4 regions of the Ruegeria sp. HKCCA4812 genome follow, and region 1 is predicted to be linked to each of the others. Evidence: riboswitches for the same ligand, from Rfam matches in the RefSeq annotation. Region 1 holds a riboswitch; each other region holds the start of a gene.
The links. A riboswitch is a leader RNA that binds a small molecule or an ion and turns the genes downstream of it on or off. The one in region 1 is predicted to bind cobalamin.
Positions count from the first base shown of each region.

Region 2: linked by a shared signal. The riboswitch ahead of GOW04_RS17015 (aromatic ring-hydroxylating dioxygenase subunit alpha) and the one ahead of GOW04_RS20970 (DUF4198 domain-containing protein) in region 1 are both predicted to bind cobalamin.
Region 3: linked by a shared signal. The riboswitch ahead of GOW04_RS07060 (DUF1636 domain-containing protein) and the one ahead of GOW04_RS20970 (DUF4198 domain-containing protein) in region 1 are both predicted to bind cobalamin.
Region 4: linked by a shared signal. The riboswitch ahead of GOW04_RS08645 (DUF1636 domain-containing protein) and the one ahead of GOW04_RS20970 (DUF4198 domain-containing protein) in region 1 are both predicted to bind cobalamin.

Region 1 is NZ_WQFQ01000013.1:19,312-23,851, forward strand. It holds gene GOW04_RS20960 (sugar ABC transporter substrate-binding protein) at 1-355, opposite strand, end outside; gene GOW04_RS20965 (ROK family transcriptional regulator) at 609-1,733, shown strand; cobalamin riboswitch at 1,855-2,054, shown strand; gene GOW04_RS20970 (DUF4198 domain-containing protein) at 2,185-2,970, shown strand; gene cbiM (cobalt transporter CbiM) at 2,977-3,588, shown strand; gene GOW04_RS20980 (cobalt ABC transporter permease) at 3,585-4,160, shown strand; gene cbiQ (cobalt ECF transporter T component CbiQ) at 4,160-4,540, shown strand, end outside.
Region 2 is NZ_WQFQ01000007.1:29,313-33,852, forward strand. It holds gene GOW04_RS17010 (hybrid-cluster NAD(P)-dependent oxidoreductase) at 418-1,500, opposite strand; gene GOW04_RS17015 (aromatic ring-hydroxylating dioxygenase subunit alpha) at 1,506-2,759, opposite strand; cobalamin riboswitch at 2,841-3,045, opposite strand; gene GOW04_RS22030 (hypothetical protein) at 3,157-3,279, shown strand; gene GOW04_RS17020 (hypothetical protein) at 3,311-3,562, shown strand; gene GOW04_RS17025 (hypothetical protein) at 3,622-3,795, shown strand; gene GOW04_RS17030 (DUF3833 family protein) at 3,825-4,367, opposite strand; gene GOW04_RS17035 (DUF3833 domain-containing protein) at 4,364-4,540, opposite strand, start outside.
Region 3 is NZ_WQFQ01000001.1:1,432,701-1,437,240, forward strand. It holds gene GOW04_RS07050 (SLC13 family permease) at 1-1,368, shown strand, start outside; gene GOW04_RS07055 (hypothetical protein) at 1,365-1,544, opposite strand; cobalamin riboswitch at 1,596-1,803, shown strand; gene GOW04_RS07060 (DUF1636 domain-containing protein) at 1,895-2,266, shown strand; gene cobW (cobalamin biosynthesis protein CobW) at 2,268-3,323, shown strand; gene cobN (cobaltochelatase subunit CobN) at 3,329-4,540, shown strand, end outside.
Region 4 is NZ_WQFQ01000002.1:254,490-259,029, reverse strand. It holds gene GOW04_RS08660 (iron ABC transporter permease) at 1-739, opposite strand, end outside; gene GOW04_RS08655 (ABC transporter substrate-binding protein) at 741-1,691, opposite strand; gene GOW04_RS08650 (ABC transporter ATP-binding protein) at 1,708-2,481, opposite strand; gene GOW04_RS08645 (DUF1636 domain-containing protein) at 2,478-2,834, opposite strand; cobalamin riboswitch at 2,932-3,129, opposite strand; gene GOW04_RS22220 (D-lyxose/D-mannose family sugar isomerase) at 3,230-3,595, opposite strand; gene GOW04_RS22215 (D-lyxose/D-mannose family sugar isomerase) at 3,673-3,792, opposite strand; gene GOW04_RS08635 (carbohydrate kinase) at 3,911-4,540, opposite strand, start outside.

The DNA.
Region 1 (4,540 bases):
CCAGCGGCGTATCCAGAGCGATAACCAGAACACCTGCATCCCGCGCCTGCTTCACGGCCGGAACGATGGATGATGTGTCCGAGGCCGTCAGCAGAATGCCTTTGGCGCCGTCCAGAATGCAGGTCTCAATGGCTTGCACCTGCGTTTCATGGTCACCGTCAACTTTGCCCGCAAAGGCTTTGAGCGTCATTCCCAGCTCTTCCGCTTTTGCAGTCGCACCTTCTTTCATTTTGACAAAGAACGGGTTGGTGTCCGTCTTGGTGATCAGGCAAACAGTTTCGCCTTCCGCCATTGCGCTGCCAGCCATGGCAGTAACCCCGAGCGCAGCAGCACCCGCAAGTTTTGCAAGTTTCATCGATTATCCTCCCAGTTTTTTCTATGCCGAGTAGGGCACGAGGGCGATCAGGCAAAAAATCCTGACCCCATAAGAAACAATCACAAGATTCGAATTTTGAGTCAATAAATAAATCACTCTTATTTATTATTGACAGTGCGGGCGGGCTTTCTCATTCTTCAACAGGAAAGGGGTGGTCGTGCCGGAAAATTCATCTCGGAAAAATTCGATTGGCCTGCACGGGTCAGAGGTACGCGGAACCAACCAAAGCGGGATGCGGGCCCGGAACGAACGGCTTGTATTGTCGCTTGTCCGGCGTCACCAGGCGCTTGCGAAGTCCGAGATCGCGCGCATGACCGGACTGTCGGCACAAACCGTTTCCGTCATTATGCGACTGTTGGAGAAGGATGGTTTGCTTTTGCGCGGTGAACCGGTCCGCGGGAAAGTCGGGCAACCTTCCGTTCCCATGCGACTTAACCCGGATGGTGCCTTTTTCTTTGGGCTCAAGGTGGGGCGTCGCAGTGCCGAGTTGGTTTTGACTGACTTTGTCGGAAATGTGCGGCAACGCGATCGGCGAACCTATGACTATCCAACGCCGAAAGCCACTTTGGAGTTTTCCACTGAGAGTCTGGGCAAAATGATATCATCCATGTCGCCTGAGGCCAAAGGCAGGATTGCGGGACTTGGGATTGCCATGCCGTTCTACCTATGGGACTGGGCCCAGACCCTTCAGGTTCCTCAGGAAGAAATGGACCCGTGGCGCGTATCAGACCTGAAGGCTGACCTGGCGCGGCGCCTCGATATTCCGGTATTCCTGCAAAATGACGCCACTGCGGCTTGTGGGGCGGAATTGGTATTCGGTCCAGCCGATGGGCCCAGGGATTTCCTGTACTTCTATATCGGGTTTTTCATTGGCGGCGGTGTGGTCCTCAATGGCGCAATCTTTTCGGGACGTGGAAACGCGGGCGCAATCGGCCCCTTGCCTGTGCCAGATGATGCCGGTGGTGTCAGACCCCTTATCGACGTGGCCAGCCTGTATGTGCTCGAGCGTGCAATCACCACAGCAGGTGTCACGTCGCATTCCATTTGGGAAACGACCCAGCGTTGGGATGTGCCAAAAGTTCAACTGGAATACTGGTTGAAACAGACGGCGAGTGGGATTGCCTATGCGATTGTCTCGTCCTGTAGCCTGATAGATTTCGAATGCGTGAAGATTGACGGCTGGATGCCGCAGGACATCAAGGCGCGTTTGGTTGAAATGGTCGAAGACAAACTGTCTGAGCTTAACCTGACCGGTCTCGAGCGCCCTGCCGTGCTGGCAGGGACCGTGGGCCCGGAAGCACGCTCACTGGGCGCGGCGAGCCTGCCGTTGTCGGAAAGGTATCTTTCAGAAGCTTAGATGTGAAATCACCTTGTTGCCTTGGATATTTCACAAACTGGTTCACTCTCGCAAACTGCCGAGCTCATTATTTTCGATGGCCGTAACACATTTTCGTTGACGGAGGGCTGAGTTGTCTGGCAAGCCGCTCGGCATGTCCGGTTCCGGGGCTTGCTCTGGAATCAATAGGGAATGCGGTGCGGGCTCAGGCCCAATTCCGCAACTGCACCCGCAACTGTAAGCGGCGAGCAGGGCTGAAACGCCACTGGGGGTTGCCCGGGAAGGCCAGTCCAACGCTTTGACCCGCAAGTCAGGATACCTGCCGGACATGTGCCCTCTAACGGGTACTCCTAATCGGCGACGGGATGTGCGTCGGACCAGGATGCCTGAAAGGGTAATTTGGCGTTGAATGTCCCGTGGTCAAAACGAATTTCGCGCCGGGATTGGCGCGACGGGACAAGGACGACTGTTCATGAAAACGCTGCTCAGCGCAGCCGCTGCCGCGGTGGCTCTTCCTGCCATCGCAAATGCGCATTTCCTTTTGGAATACACCACGGACACCATGATCGAGAAACCGGGCGATGTGCCGGTCAAACTGATTTTCTGGCATCCATTCGAGAATGGCCATGTCATGGATCTTGAAAAGCCGCAGGAATTCTATGTGATCCACAACGGTGAAAAGACCGATTTGCTGGACACGCTGGAACCTATCCGTTTCACCGGCGGGGAAAACGAGGGCGCGGCGTTCAAGGGCAGTGTCCCGGTCAAACGTTCGGGCGACTATGTGCTGGTGACGGTTCCTCAGCCTTATTACGAGGAATCCGAAGACATTTATATCCAACAGCTCACCAAAGCCTTCCTGAACCGTAACGAATTGCCGACCGACTGGATGAATCCTGTGGGGCTAGCGACCGAGATTATCCCGCTGAACAAGCCGACCAACATCATCGCGGGTTCGACTTTCACGGGCCGTGTGCTGGCTGATGGTCAGCCGGTTTCGGGCGCCGAGATCGAGATCGAGTACATGGCCGCGGAACCCGACATGGAAAGCTCGGCCGCTTCTGCACCGAAAGTGTCTCCTATGCCGGGTGGTGCGGTGGTCGCAATATCTGACGACAACGGGTATTTTTCGTTCGGCGTTCCAAAAGCCGGTTACTGGGGTTTCGCTGCCCTTGGTTCCGGTCCGGCAACCGAACATGAGGGCAAAGAACTCAGCCAGGATGCGGTCATCTGGATTCGTGCCTGGGATCTGGAGTAACCCCAGATGCACATCGTCGACGGAGCCCTTTCCAACCCGGTTGTAATTGGCGGCGCCATAGCCGCCGCGGGCGGGATCGCCATGGGTCTCAGGTCTCTGGATCTTGATCGCATCCCCACTGCGGGCGTGCTGTCAGCCAGTTTCTTCGTGGCATCCTTGATCCACGTGCCCATTGGTCCGTCGTCGGTCCATCTGATCCTCAACGGCATGGCCGGGCTGCTGCTTGGTTGGGCCGCATTCCCGGCTTTGTTCGTCGGGCTTTTGCTACAGGCGGTCTTTTTCGGCTTTGGCGGGTTGACGGTGTTGGGGATCAACACCGTCAATATCGCCTTTCCCGCAGTGGTGGCCGGAATGTTGTTCGGTCGTCTGATCGCGCGTGGAACGCCTTTGCAAGGTGCGATTTGGGGGGGCGTCGGCGGCGCATTTGCGATTGCAGCGACAACCGGCATGGTCGCGTTTTCCCTGGCGCTGTCGGGGGATGAATTTCTGCCTGCCGCCAAGCTTGTTTTCTTCGCCCATATTCCTGTCATGGCCATCGAGGCGATTTTGACCGGGTTCGCCGTGTTGTTGGCGCGCAAGGTCAAGCCCGAGCTGTTTTTCAGAGGAGCAGCCACATGAAGCATCTGGTTGTCATATTGGCCGTGTGCTGCGCACCTGTGCCTGCCCTGGCGCACAAGGTCATAGCCGGCGTTTTCGAGTCGGGAGACGTCATCGAGGGCGAAATTGGCTTTTCTAACGGCGACATGGCAAACGGCACCGAGGTCATTGTCACCGGCCCGGATGGGGCCGAGCTGGGTCGATCGGTCACGGATGCGGACGGTTTTTTTGTCTACACGCCGACCTCGGCCGTGGCGCACACCTTCTTTGCCGACCTTGGCGCCGGGCATGTGGCCGAAGTCACGATGTCTGCCGAAGATGTCGCGCGGATCATGGGCGTTGCCGTGGCAGAAAACGGTGACTCATCTTCGGCTGCTGTGACGCAGGCCAGCGGTTCGGCGGCGTCTCTCAGCGCCGAAGAGCAGCAGGTTATCGCCAAGGCCGTACGTGACGAATTGCGCCCGCTCAGGCGCGAGATTGCGGCCTATCGCGAACAGAATGACTTGCAAACCATCCTTGGCGGGATCGGGTACATCGTTGGTCTGTTTGGTCTGGGCTTTTACATGGTGGCCCGCCGCAAGCTGGCGTCCTGATGGCACACGTTCTGGGGCACAAGGAAAAAACACTGTCCGAAGCCGGTGACGGGCCAAAAGGTTTGATCAGCCAGCTGGATCCCCGGATGCGGATCGTCATGGCAGTTGTTTTTGCGGTCGTGACCGTGGCGCTGTCATCCCTCGGCGCGCTTTGCGCGGCGCTGACAGTGTCGCTTTCGCTTCTGATAGTTTCACGTCTGCCGCGGCGAAAGACGTTGAAGCGAATGGCCATGATGGATGGGTTCATCCTGTTCATGCTGGTCCTGTTGCCCTTTTCCATGCCCGGGGATCCGATGTTCACGCTTTGGGGATTCTCCGCAAGCTGGCAGGGATTTTGGAAAGCGGTCGAGATTGCCTTGACCGCCAATGCCGTGATCCTG
Region 2 (4,540 bases), on a different contig from region 1:
TCCACTGCCATGATTGATCAACCGGTCTGCGGACGATGAAGTCGTCAGCTTGAGCTGATTGCCGCAAGGGGTCGTCTGCGAGGCGCGTGCCTGTGATCATGTTTTCGTTGGTTTTCCAGATGTGCTGTCTTTTTGACTGACCGCCAGAACTTCTTCAAACTCTTGTAAGGGTGCTCAGGATCGGCCGCAGGGAACAGCCACGGGCATTGTGGGGCTCTCTCTTCTTGCGTTTTCGATGACAGCGTGATGGCCGGCGAGGACAAAGGCAGATGCTTGCGCCGCGTCTGTGAGATGGCGGGAAAGCGCCGGACGTCCGGCGACCCAATCCGGCCCGTGTTCTGCAAAGGGCAGAAAAACCGCGCCGAAAACCGCAGCGGGTGTCAGCCACGCTGCGGCTTTGATCGTGATGCGAAGCGCCTAAACCTCGATTTCGACCTTGCCGATCGGGTTCGAGCAGCAGGCCAGAATGTACCCCGCGTCGATGTCGTCTTCCGAGATGCCTCCGTTGTGGACCATATGGACCTCGCCGGCAGTTTTCTTGACCTTGCAGGTCCCGCATACGCCGAAGGTACAGCCTGACGGAATGTTCAGGCCAACCGAGCGGGCGGCGGCAAGCACCGTGTCGGTCTCGGCAACCTTGGCCGTCACGCCCGAGGTCGCGAACAGGATCTCGGCGCTGCTGTCGTCGTCCAGAACAACGTCATCCAACTCGGGCTGATCCGCCTCGGTTTCCACCGGCGCGCCGAAGCTTTCCTGATGGTAGTTGTTCATATCAAAACCAAGACCGGCCAGCGCGTCGCGTACTGCTTGCATGAAGGGCTCAGGACCGCAGCAATAGACTTCGCGTTCTAGGTAATCCGGCGCCATCAGGCCCAGCATCAATTGGTTGAACTGACCCTGATATCCCGTCCATGGGCGGTAGCGGTCCGGCTCTTCCACCACGAATTTCAGGTCCAAACCATCCGTGCGGCTGGCCATCTGTTCCAAGCGCTGGCGGAAGATGATCTCGGATGGCCTTTTGGCGCAGTTGATGAAGACAACGTCCAGATCGCGGCCTTCGTCCCACATACAGGTGGTCATCGACATCATCGGGGTGATGCCCGAGCCAGCCGAGATAAACAGGAACTTGCGCGCATCGCTCAACGCGTTGGTGAACAGGCCCGCGGGCCCAATGGCCTTGATCCGCATGCCGGGTTGAAGATTGTCCAGCATCCAGCGCGTGCCGATACTGTCGGGTTGCGCTTTGGCGGTGATGGTGATCGACCGCGGCCGCGACGGCGACGATGAGATCGTGTAGGTGCGATGCACAACGCCTCCGGGCTGGCCGGGCGCCGGAATCTCGAGCGTCAGGAACTGACCAGGGTAATAGGCGAACTGCGCCCCCGAGGGGGCACGGAACGAAAAGCTGGCAGTGTTCGGCATCTCGGGCACGACCGAGACACATTCCAGCATCTCTCCATCCTGCCAGACGGCTGATGAAAGCGTGTTCAGGTCTTTCATCAGACTTACTCCGCCGCCAGGGAGTCAGGGGCCAGGCGGGCCGACACTGTGTTGCAATACCAATCCACGAATTGCAGCACACCGGATTCCTGAATGGCTGAATATGGGCCGGGCACATAGGCCGGGCTGTTGATGCCCTGCTGGTTGTCCTCGACCACCTGTCGATCTTCGTCATTCGTGGCGACCCAGACTTCGGTCAGGCGTTTCACGTCATAGTCAACGCCTTCAACCGCATCCTTGTTGACCAGCCATTTGGTCGTGACCTCGGTCTCTGTCGGGCTGATCGGCGTGACGCGGAAAACAATCGAGTGATCGGCAAGAAAGTGGTTCCACGTGGTCGGATAGTGGAACTTCAAAAGCGATCCCGCATCCGCAAAGGGCGACCGGCCCAACCAACGGCGCACGGCGGATTTCCCGTCCATCGTATAACTCTCGGCCCCTTCTTTCAGCGGCATCCGCGCCAGTCGATATTGGCCGTCCTCGTGCAGGTAGAACTGCGATGGCATACCCGCTGCCTGGCACCTGTCGAAATGGGCTTGCATATAGGCTGGGGTTTCACCGCCTTCGATCCCCGTCACGCCCGGATCATCAGGGAAGGTCCGGCACAGCGCAGGGTGGTTGCCGCCGCAGTGATAGCACTCGCGATTGTTTTCCCAGACCAGCTTCCAGTTGCCGTTCTCGATGATCGTGCTTTCGAAGGCGACCTTGGCATTCGCAAGATCATGCGGCTCAAGATACGGGCGCGCGATATTGGCGAACGTGTCAAAATCCGGGGCGACATCCGCCAGACAGATGTAAACCAACCCGGCCAGCTCGCGGCAATGAACCGTCTTCAAACCATGCTGTCTGGGATCAAACTCCGGCCCCATGTCGCGAGCCCACAGCAATGAGCCGTCAAGCTCGTAGGTCCATTGGTGATATGGGCAAACCAGCTTCGGCGCGTTGCCTTTTGCCGCCTTGCATATGATCGAGCCGCGATGGCGGCAGGTGTTGTGAAACGCCCGGATCTGGTTGTCGGCGCCGCGCACGATGATCACGCGATAGGCACCCACGTTGTATGTTACATAGTCGCCGACTTTCACCAGTTCGCAAGCAGGAATGGCAAAGAGCCATTCGCGATAGTGGATGGTTTCCAGGTCGGTCTGAAAGATCTCGGGGTCGGTGTAAAAGGCCCGTTCCAGAGCATAGCCCGGGATTCGACGCGCCAACAGGTTTTGGACATTGTTCACTTCTGGCTCTCCTGCCGCGCCCCGCGGCATTGCTTGGGCAGATGACAGGGAGGAACCGTCCGGAGGCGCGCGAGGACCACGTCCGAAACCCGTGCCCCCACCGCCACCCGCGGTTTGACATATCTGCAAGGCTGGTTTCCGGACTTGAAAGGGGCTTGCACCCGGTTGCGACACCTTCCCGGGATCCTCGTCCCAGTGGTTGATTGTCGAACCTGACCTTCCTTACCGTTGCGGGGGCAGTGCCGGAATTCCACCGGCTTCCCAATTCTCCGCTGTCTGAGAATCAAACAGCGGCACCTCACGATGGCAGCCTACTTTTTACCCGCTTGGGCGCTGAAATGCTTGCGACATTTCCGGTTTCAAAACAGACATAGAAATATTCCGGCAGAGTGGACGGCGCCGGGACCACAGTCCTTGGCACAGGGGCGTGGCAGGCCCGCCAGCATGGCGTTTTGCGGTGGCCGATGGCCTTGCGATGGATGCGGCCACGTCTGACATCCGCGCCGTAAAATTGACCCCCAACCGCGACGGCGAAGGCCGGCTGCTCTGATCAGAAACCAAACGCTGCGCGTCGCCTGAGCATGGCTGAAAAAGAGAGTGTCGGGCCAAGTGAAGGAGGTTTGCAGCAAACCCTTTTAGGTGAAGTTGATCCGTTCGGGATAGTGCTGGCTTTCAATGGGGCAGGTGAAAAAGGCCAATATCCGTCATGCGAGAGTTGCCAGTCCATCCTGTCAACGGCCGGTAGAAAACCTCATTTTGTCCATAAAAAATTGTCTTTTTCGGGAAAAACCATTACGTTTTCCGAAAATGGTGGAAAACACCGGAGGCAGTAAGAGAGCAGATGCCAAAACCGAAAACAGGTGTTTTGCGGACAACAGTTCCTTCGCGCCTCATGGGAAAACGAGATGGCCTGTTTTTCCTCTGGGGGCAGATAGAACGCGCGCGCTTGAAGGTCGACGGCTGCGAACGCGCCGAGGGTGCAGCCCCGGACGGGCCAAGGGCGAACAGGGCCGGTGAGGTCAAGGGATCGACGACAGCATTGGTGGACGAGTTTATTTTCTACTGACTTTTGTGATGAAACCGGGCCTGGCGGCCCTATTTCTTCTCGAAGAACAGGATGACTTCACCCAGACGGACGCCATAGCGTGAGACATAGGCGCGGTTCAGCAGACGGTCGTCATCCAGCAGCCACATCCAATCGTCGAATTTGACACGCATGGTCCCGTCCTTGATCGGCAGGTCGATCTTGTATTTCCAGTTGAACGTATCCCCGCGTTCAATCCCGCTGGCGGTACCCAGTACGCCAGGAGCCGTACCGGTCCACGTATCCTCTCCGGTTTTGGTCAATGTCCAGATGCGTTGTTCCGTCGCGCCATCGTCGTAGACGAAGTCTTCGACCAGTGTCAGGGTTTCGCCGTCCCATGTCCCGTCGATATCAACCGTGAATCTGCGGGGGATATTTCCCAAAACATCCTGAAACTGACCGTAGGCCACTGTTTTGCCTTCGAAAAATTCCTCGAGGTTCAACTGCCGGTCCGACAGAAACGTTTTTGGTACCTTCGGTTTGCTGGAGCAGGCGGCAAGAAGCGCAAGGCTTACGATGGCGACGCAGGCGATGAAAGAGCGAAAGGTGATCATTGCAACGGCTTCCTTTCCGAAGTCGCGTCATACCCGTTTGACCCACTTGGATGAATCGGTTTCGAACTGGGGCTTGGACGCATTGTGGCGATCAGTTCCGCGACCTTGACGCCAAACTTGCGCATCTCGGACCGATTCATGATGACGCCGGTTTCTGTCATATACATCCAATC
Region 3 (4,540 bases), on a different contig from region 1:
CTGAACGATCTGATCCTGACGGCAAATGACAATCTGCCGGCCTCTCAGAAAATGGAGCCCTTCGGCCTGTTCTCGGTCACGCCGATCGGTGCGGTTCTGATCCTGACGGGAATTGGTTACTTTCTGCTGTTGGGACGCTGGGTTTTGCCCGAGGCTGAAGGACCTGACAATACGGGTACCGGACAAGGGACACAGGAATACCTGCAAAGGGTCTATGGCCTCAAAGCCGATGTGTTCGAAGTCGTGGTGCCCGAGGACAGCCCCTTGGTCGGCGAGATTCTGGCCGACATCAACCACGAAAACCACCTGTACATCATTTCCACCTTCTATCGCGGCAAAACCTCGATGGTTCAGGTTTTGACAGCGGAAATAGCAGCGCCGTGTCGGCTGGCCATCGTCGGCCGCCGTTGGGAGGTCGAGAAGTTCGCCGAGAAATACGGGCTGACCGTTCTTCCGGATTTGGACATTTTCGTCGAAGAGTTCGCCCCAACCAATGCAGGCGTGGCCGAGGTGGTCATCACGCCCGACAGCAAGCTGATCGGCAAATGCCCCCGCGAGCTTTTGTTTCGCAAGACCTACGGGATGTCGCTGCTGGCCATTCACCGCGGCGAAGAGACGCTGAGCCATGTCGAGACCGAGGATCACGAATCCACTCAGATCGGGCTCGAAAAGTTTCAGGCGGGCGACATGCTTGTGGCACATACCAGATGGGACAACCTGATGCGGATCAAACGAGATCCGGATTTCGTCGTCGTGACGACGGACTTTCCTCAGGACGAGCTGCGGCCGCAAAAAGTCGGCTGGGCCCTGGCATTCTTCGCCATTTCGCTGTCGTTGATCCTGTTCACGGATGTCCGGCTTTCACTCTGTCTTCTTACCGGCGCGGTGGGCATGATGCTGACCCGTGTGCTCAGCGTGGACGAGGCATACCGCGCGGTCGGATGGAACACCGTATTCCTGCTCGCCTGCCTCATACCTTTGGGACAAGCCGTGCAGAACACAGGCACGGCCGCGTGGATCGCGCAGCAGATCATGATAATTCTGGACGGCTGGCCGCTCTGGTCGCTGCAAACCGGCATCGCCGTTCTGGCGACGGCCTTTTCTTTGGTCATGTCCAACGTGGGGGCCACGGTTCTGCTGGTGCCTCTGGCGGTATCAATTGCGGTGGCGGCGGGTGGAAACCCAGCCGTCTTTGCCCTGACGGTCGCCATATCGACCTCGAACAGCTTCATCATCCCAACCCATCAGGTAAACGCGTTGATCATGGGTCCGGCCGGATACAAGGTGATGGATTTCGTCCGCTCCGGCGGAATAATGACGGCGCTGTTTCTGGTCGTCTCGCTGCTCATGATAAACGTCATCTATTAGCGCAAGAGTATCCGGGGTGTTCGGTGGTCTTTACCCATCATCTGGACAGGTTCAGTCGAGGCACCGGTTGGCCATAGTCTACGCCCCTTGCTGAGATACCGTTCGTCGTCCGGCCCATCTCGGGCTGGGTCCCGGCACACCATGCCGCCCATCGACGCCCACAGGTCGCTTTCCATGCCTCTGCATAATTGTTGCGCGCGACTCGCTTGACAAGCAGGCCAGCGGTGCCGCATGTCCCTTTCGTTGGTGTCGGTGACAGCCGATGAAAAGGGAATGCGTCAACGGTCTTGCCGCCAAACGCAGCCGCCCCCGCGACCGTGAACGGAGAGGATGCCCAATGCCACTGGCTCGAAAGCCGGGAAGGCGGGACATCCGACAGAGGCCCGCCTCTGGCATCCGCAAGCCGGGAGACCTGCCAACAACCGAAGTTGAAACCGGGCGGGGTGTTCCGGTGTCGGGTCCATGACCAATCGTGGCCCGCATGAAACCCCGTCCCCCGCGAAGAGGATTTGGGGGGATGAGAGACATGACCGAGACCGCACCAGTCGAGTTGCTGGTCTGTACCACCTGCCGTCGCGGCCTGCCTGTCGAAGATGACGCGCAACGCCCGGGCGCTTTGTTGCACAAGGCCCTGGAACAGGCAGACCTGCCCGACGGTGTCACCCTGAAAGCCGTTGAATGCCTGTCAAACTGCGATCAAGGCTGTTCGATCGTGTTGCGCGGGCCGGGCCGCTGGACCTTCGTGTATGAAAACCTGAACGAAACAGATCATGTCGACGTCATCGTCGACGGCGCGACCAAGTATCTGGCCACTGAAGATGGTTTGGTGAAATGGCGCGAACGCCCCGAACATTTTCGCAAGAACTGTGCCTCGCGCATTCCCCCGATTGGAGCCTGACATGTCGAACCTCGAAAAACTCCCCGTCACAGTGATCACCGGCTTTCTGGGCTCGGGCAAGACCACTTTGGTGCGTCACCTGATGCAGAACCCGCAGGGCAAGCGCCTTGCCGTCGTGGTCAACGAGTTCGGCGATGTAGGCGTCGATGGCGACATCCTGAAATCCTGCGCCATTCCTGATTGCCCGGCGGAAAACATCATGGAACTGGCCAATGGCTGCATCTGCTGCACCGTGGCAGATGATTTCATTCCCACCATCGAGGCCCTGATGGCGTTGGAGCCGCGCCCGGATCATATCCTGATCGAAACCAGCGGTCTGGCCCTGCCGAAACCGCTGCTCAAGGCATTCGACTGGCCTGACATCCGCTCGAAGATCACCGTCGACGGCGTGATCGCCTTGGCCGATGCCGAGGCTGTGGCCGCAGGCCGTTTCGCGCCCAATGTCGAAGCGGTGGACGCCCAGCGCATGGCCGATGACTCGATCGACCACGAAACGCCCCTGTCCGAGGTGTTCGAGGATCAGATCTCGTGCGCCGACATCATCCTGCTGACCAAGCCCGACCTCGCCGGCCCCGAAGGCGTGGCCAAAGCGCGCGAGATCATCGCCGCCGAGGCGCCGCGCCCCCTGCCCGTCGTCGAAGTGGCCGAAGGTGCCGTGGACGTGCGCGTTGTGCTGGGTCTGGAAGCCGCCGCCGAGGATGACATGGACGCCCGACCCTCGCATCACGACGGCCATCACGATCACGAGCATGACGATTTCGAAAGCATCATCGTCGAGCTGCCCGAGCAGACCGATCCGGCCCAACTGGTCGCCAATATCGAACGCTTGGCCAATGAGCTGAACATCCTGCGCGTCAAAGGTTATGCCGCCGTTCAGGGCAAACCCATGCGCCTGCTGGTTCAGGCAGTGGGTGCCCGCGTGCGTCACCAGTATGACCGCCCGTGGGAACCCGGTGAAGAACGCCGTTCGCGTCTGGTCGTCATCGCCGAGCATGACGATATCAAAGAGGCGGAAATCCGCGAAATCCTCGTGGGTGTGCGTGAGGCTGCCGAGTAAGACACATGCACGTCGTCTTCCGCGAAAGCCACGGGCTCGAGGAAACCGAGACCCCAACCGATCTGGGCCAGAGCCCGGCGGATCTGGTGGTGCTGTCCTTTTCGGACAGCGATCTGGGTGCTTTCGCGGCGGGCTGGCATCGTGGTGGCGGACCGGAAGGGCGAATGCCGACCCTGCGGCTGGCGAATTTGACGGCGCTGAAACACCCGTTGTCGGTCGATACCTATGTCGAACAAACGCTCGAGGGCGCCAAGGGCATTCTGATCCGTCTGATCGGCGGGGTGCCCTACTGGGCTTATGGGTTGCAGCAGGTTCTGGCGCTGGCGCAGGCCAAGGGCATCGCGCTGGCGGTGCTGCCCGCTGACGGGCGCGAGGACACGCGGCTGGATGACTATTCCACCCTGCCGGTCTCGACCCTGCGACGTCTGGCGCATCTGTGCGATACCGGCGGCGAGGTCGCGGCACAGGCGGCGCTGGCACAGATGGCTTTGGCGGCGGGGCTTTATGCCGCTCCGGTGATGGGCGCCAAGACCTTGCCCGAATGTGGCACGTGGTGTCCGGATCGCGGCGTAATCCCGGTGGAAACCGCGTTCGAAGGCACGGCCAAACGAATCCTCGTCACCTTTTACCGCGCTTACCTGACCTCGGCAGACACCGCCCCGATCGCCGCCCTGATCCGCAGCCTGCGCGCCCGTGGATACGCGGCGGTGGGCCTGTTTGCCCCGTCTCTCAAGGCGCCCGTGGCTGCCGACTGGTTGCGGGAACAGGTTGTTGCGCTGAACCCATCGGCCATTGTCAACGCCACGTCGTTTTCGGGAAAAGGCGCGTCGGGAACGTCGCCTCTGGACGCGGCAGGCGTGCCGGTGTTTCAGGTCGCTCTCGCCACCTCGCGCCGCAAAGCCTGGGCCCAGGCGGAACGCGGTTTGTCCCCCGCCGATCTTGCCATGCATGTGGTACTGCCCGAGGTGGATGGACGGATCTCAGCAGGAATCGCGTCTTTCAAGGAACCCGGCAAACGCGATCCGCATCTGGAATACGCGCGCTTTGCACATCGGCCCGAACCGGACCGGATCGAAGCGATCATCGACCGTGTATCGGGCTGGCTTGCACTGAACGACAAACCCAAGGCAGATCAGATTCCTGCGTTGGTCCTGTCCACCTATCCCGGCAAAGACTGGCAGATGGCCCATGCGGTTGGCCTCGACGCGCTGGCCTCG
Region 4 (4,540 bases), on a different contig from region 1:
CCACGAAGAACATGCTGAACCGCAGGCCCTGAACGGGAATTCCCAGTGACGAGGCTGTGAAATCCCCGGTCAGCAGCGCGTCAAGCCACCGGCTGCGGTAAAGCGAATAGCTCAGGATCAGGCCCAATCCGATCAGGACAAGCGGGAAGGTTTCCCATCTTGCCAGCCCCAGACCGCCAAGCATCCAGAATATCACCGAATGCGCAGCGCGATTGTCGCCAGAGAAAATCAGGTAATTGGTGATCGCGGAAAACAGAAAGGACACCGCCAGGCCAGCAAGGATCAGTTTTTCGGGTGCGCTCGTACGCAAGCCCTGAACCAGCGCCAGAACGATGCCGGATGCGATCAGACCGCCGCAAAACGCCGCCAGCGGCAACGTCCAGATTCCCAGGACATCCCCCGTGACGGTGATCACCAGAACGGCGCCAGCAGCAGCACCAGAGGACAGACCGAACAGAAACGGATCTGCCAGATCGTTTCGCGTCGTTGTTTGCAAAACAACACCAACGACGCCCAGTCCCGCACCAATCACGGCGGCAAACAGGGCGCGGGGCAGGCGAAGGTCGAAGACGATCCGGTGCAAAGGCGACATGTCTCCGTCCACCAGACCGGTTCCAAGGCCGATGGCCGAAAAAACTTCGCGCACGGGGATTGGGGTGGTCCCGTAGACGATGGACAACAGCAAAAGGGCGGTCAGAACAACCGCCCCCAGCAAAATCAAACGGCCCAATTGGACCATATCAGTTGATCTCCGGGTGCATCGCCTTCGCCATCTTCTCGATCGCCTCGATATTTGCCGGACCGGGCGTCAGTTCCTCGTAACGCAGGCCAATCCAGCGCTCGTTCTTTACCGCGTCCGTTTGTGACATTACCGGGTGATCCTTGAGGAACTGGAAAGCGTCCTCTGCGCCGTTGCCGGACTGATAGTCGAGCAGCACCAGAAATTCCGGGTTAGCCGCGGCGACGGCCTCCCACGACGTGCGACCCCAGCTGGTATCCAGATCATGCGTCACGTTCGCGCCACCCGCCGCTGTGATCATCGCATCGGGAATGGCGAACTTGCCGGCGGTGAATGGAGCATCGGCCGGTCCGTCCAACAGGAATACGCGGGGCTTTGCCATATCGGCTGTTTTTGCTTCGATGGCTGACAATTTGTCTTTCCAGCCGGCAACCAGCGCCTCGGCCTTGTCTTCGACATGCATGACCTTGCCCAGACGCAGAACGTCATCAAACAACAGGTTCATGCTGGCCTCGGGGCGATCCTTGTCCAGATGCACGCAGCTTTCGGTCAGGATCATGGTCTTGATACCAAAAGGTTCCAGTGTGTCGGGCGTGACGTCACCGCCGGGTTTCATGCCATAGTACCAACCGGCAAAAAACAGATCGGGTTCGACGGCCACAAGGTTTTCAATGGTCGGGTATTTGGGGGCAAGCTCTGGGATATCGCCACGCTGAGCATCAAAATCAGGGCTTGTTTTGTACCAGCCGGTAATTCCGGTAAGCCCCACGATCTTGTCCTGAAGGCCGAGCGCAAAGGCCATATCCGTCATGTTCATGTCATGCACGACCAGACGTTCCGGCGCCGAGTCAAAAGCCAGCGGTTCGCCGCAATTGTCCACGGTGACGGCTTCCGCTGCCGCGCCACCTGCCAAGCCAGCGAAAACAACCACCGGCCAAAGTTTCTGCATCATATTTAAGTTCCTGTTATTATGACAGTTTCCGTTTTCGGATATCCAGTGCGGGGATCATGCGGCCTTCGTGCTGAAAGCACAGATAATCCACGCCGAATGTCTCACGTACCCGGTCTGGGGTCAGAACTTCGACAACAGGCCCGAACCCCGTCAGACGCGTGGCTTTCATCAGCGCCACATGGGTGGCGAATTCCGGGATCATGACCAGATCATGGACGATCATGACGACCGTTACCCCCAGATCAGCAACCAGAGACAGCATGTGCCCCTTGGCATCGGGGTCCAGATGGTTGGTTGGCTCGTCTAGAAACAGCAAGGACGGGTTCTGGGCCAACGCGCGCGCGATATGTGCGCGCTGACGTTCTCCGCCGGACAGTTGACCCATCGTTTTGTTGGCAAAATGCGACAGCTCGGTCGTCGTCAGAACCCGTTCCAGATCAGCCTTGTGCTGAGCCATCGAACGTTCGCCCTGAATCGGGATTTGCCCCAGCGCAACATAATCTTGCAGGCGCATCCGCCCGTCAGGCATTTCCTGCTGCCCGACCACAGCAATGGAGCGGGCACGTTGGCGGGCGGACAGGGTCCGAAGGCTTTGGCCTTCTATCCAAACATCACCCAAGATAACCCGTTCGATCCCGCACAGCAGTTTCAGCAGAGTGGTCTTGCCGGCGCCGTTAGGCCCGGCGATTGCCAGAATTGATCCTTCTTCCAGACGAAAGGACACATCCTGCAACAGGATATCGCCATTAAGAGCATAGTACTCCAAATTCTCGGCAACCAGAAAACTCATGAAGCGCCACCGGACGGCAATGCGGGTATTCGCGACAAGGTCTTTGCGAAAAGGGCAGGGGGGCGGTCCGAGGCGCTGGTCCAGCCATCGTCACTGTCGCCGAACTGGGTCGCGAATTCGACCAGGGCGGACAGGTCGTGTGATGTCGTGATATCGCCAAACAGGTACTGCGCTTTTCCCGGGGCCTGAAATCCGACGGTCATGGCCCGTTCACAACCTGCCATGCACGCCACCATTCGGGTTTCAAAACCGTCAGGCAACCGGGCATTCAGCACGTCTTGCGCGGCCTCGGCAGACATCGCCCCCTGACATGTTGAACAGATCAGAACAAAGTGATCAGAATAGCAGGTCATAGCCATCTCCGTCGTTTGCCAGACGCAGACAGAGGGCACATACCCAGATATTACGCAAACGCGCCATCAAGCCTCCTTCCGAGACGCCCCGCCTCGGGTTGGTTCATAGTGCGATGGCAGGTCTCCTGACTTGCGGGTCGTTGCTTGGCCGACCTTCCCAACCCATGCGGGTCAGTGGTGAAGTGGCGTCGCTCACCGCTTACAGTTGCGGGGGCAGTCACGGACTTGGCACATTCCAGTGCCGCACCGTGTTCCCATTTTCATCCCTTATGGAACCATCCCGCTCAGCTAGTCCGGCAATGCCAGACTTGTCAAGCGGCAGACGAAGGCGTTGGTAGATGGAATTGCGACAGCTGACCCAGCTGTCCTGCTGCGCCAGCCCGGACCGAACGGTGTCAATAGTCTGATACAAGAAGGAAATCCGGTTCGGAATCTTTCTCGACCTTTGAAAACCGTGGAATTGGCTTTTCAAACCCAATGTCGGTGCGGTCGTTATTCACGGTCGATACCTCGCCAATAAGGCAATCGCCGCGCTCGGCCCAAAAAGCGTGCCAGATGCCGGGCATCAGAGTTACGCTTTGCCTCGGCTTCAGCCGCACGTACTCTTGGGGTTGCAAGGTTACAGGGCAGGCATCGCTGGGGACCGTCACCGGGTTGTCGCGGTCGACGCCACCGTTTGGATCCGACGCATGAATTTCCAGAACGAGATCGCCGCCGCCCCGGTTGATGATGTCTTCTGCCTTGATAATATGCCGGTGCATCGGAGAAAGCTGATTGTCTTTAAAGATCAACAGTTTTCTGCACAGAGCATCCCACGCCCGGATTTCAGATCCTTCGTCTAACCATTGCGTAGAGTGAACGGGAATAGGCAATGTTCGTCGAAATGGCCTTGTGCGTAATTGGTAATGTTCCATCCCAGCCTGCGGCTGCGGACAGTTTCGACCAAAGAGATGCGCATTTTCTCGGGCGATCAATCCGCAAAGAGCGGCTACGCGGCGCCGAAAGATTGAATGAACGTCTGGGCCTAGGGCTTGATGTGGTTGATTTCGGATCGTTTCATCATGCCATCCAGCAGATCAAAGTTCGTGCGCCCAAGGGGGTTCCGCCCCGGCTCGGGAAACGGTCACGGCCGCGACGTCAGCGCCCAGTTCCATGGCTGCTTGCAGGCTTTCAACCGTCAATCCGCGCAGACCTGACTTGGTCAGATGCCCTGCGCGGCTGAGCTCGGTCAGAACGCCGGCGTTGAACGTGTCACCTGCGCCGATCGTATCGACCACTTCAACGGGTTTCACAGGAACCGAGACTTCGGAACCATCCGCCAGGTAACCGTGCGCCCCGTCACTGCCACGCGTGACGATGACAACGGAAGGACCCGCCTGCAACAGCACAGACGCTTTTGCGGATTCGGCTTCAGCGCCCGGAATGATCCAGTCCAGGTCCTCGTCTGAAACCTTGACGATATCCGCACGCGAGATCATGCGGTTCAAACGCGTCCGAAATCGGGTTTGATCCTTGATGAAATCCGGGCGGATATTCGGGTCCAGCATCACTGCCCGGTCGGAACCGTGGCGGTCCAGAAGGGCGGCATAGGCATCTGCGCAAGGTTCACACGCAAGGCTGATTCCACCGAGATACAGGGCAGAGACGGCAGGAAGCTGATCGGGCATGTCTTCGGGCAGCAACATCCGGCCCGCGGTGTTTTCATC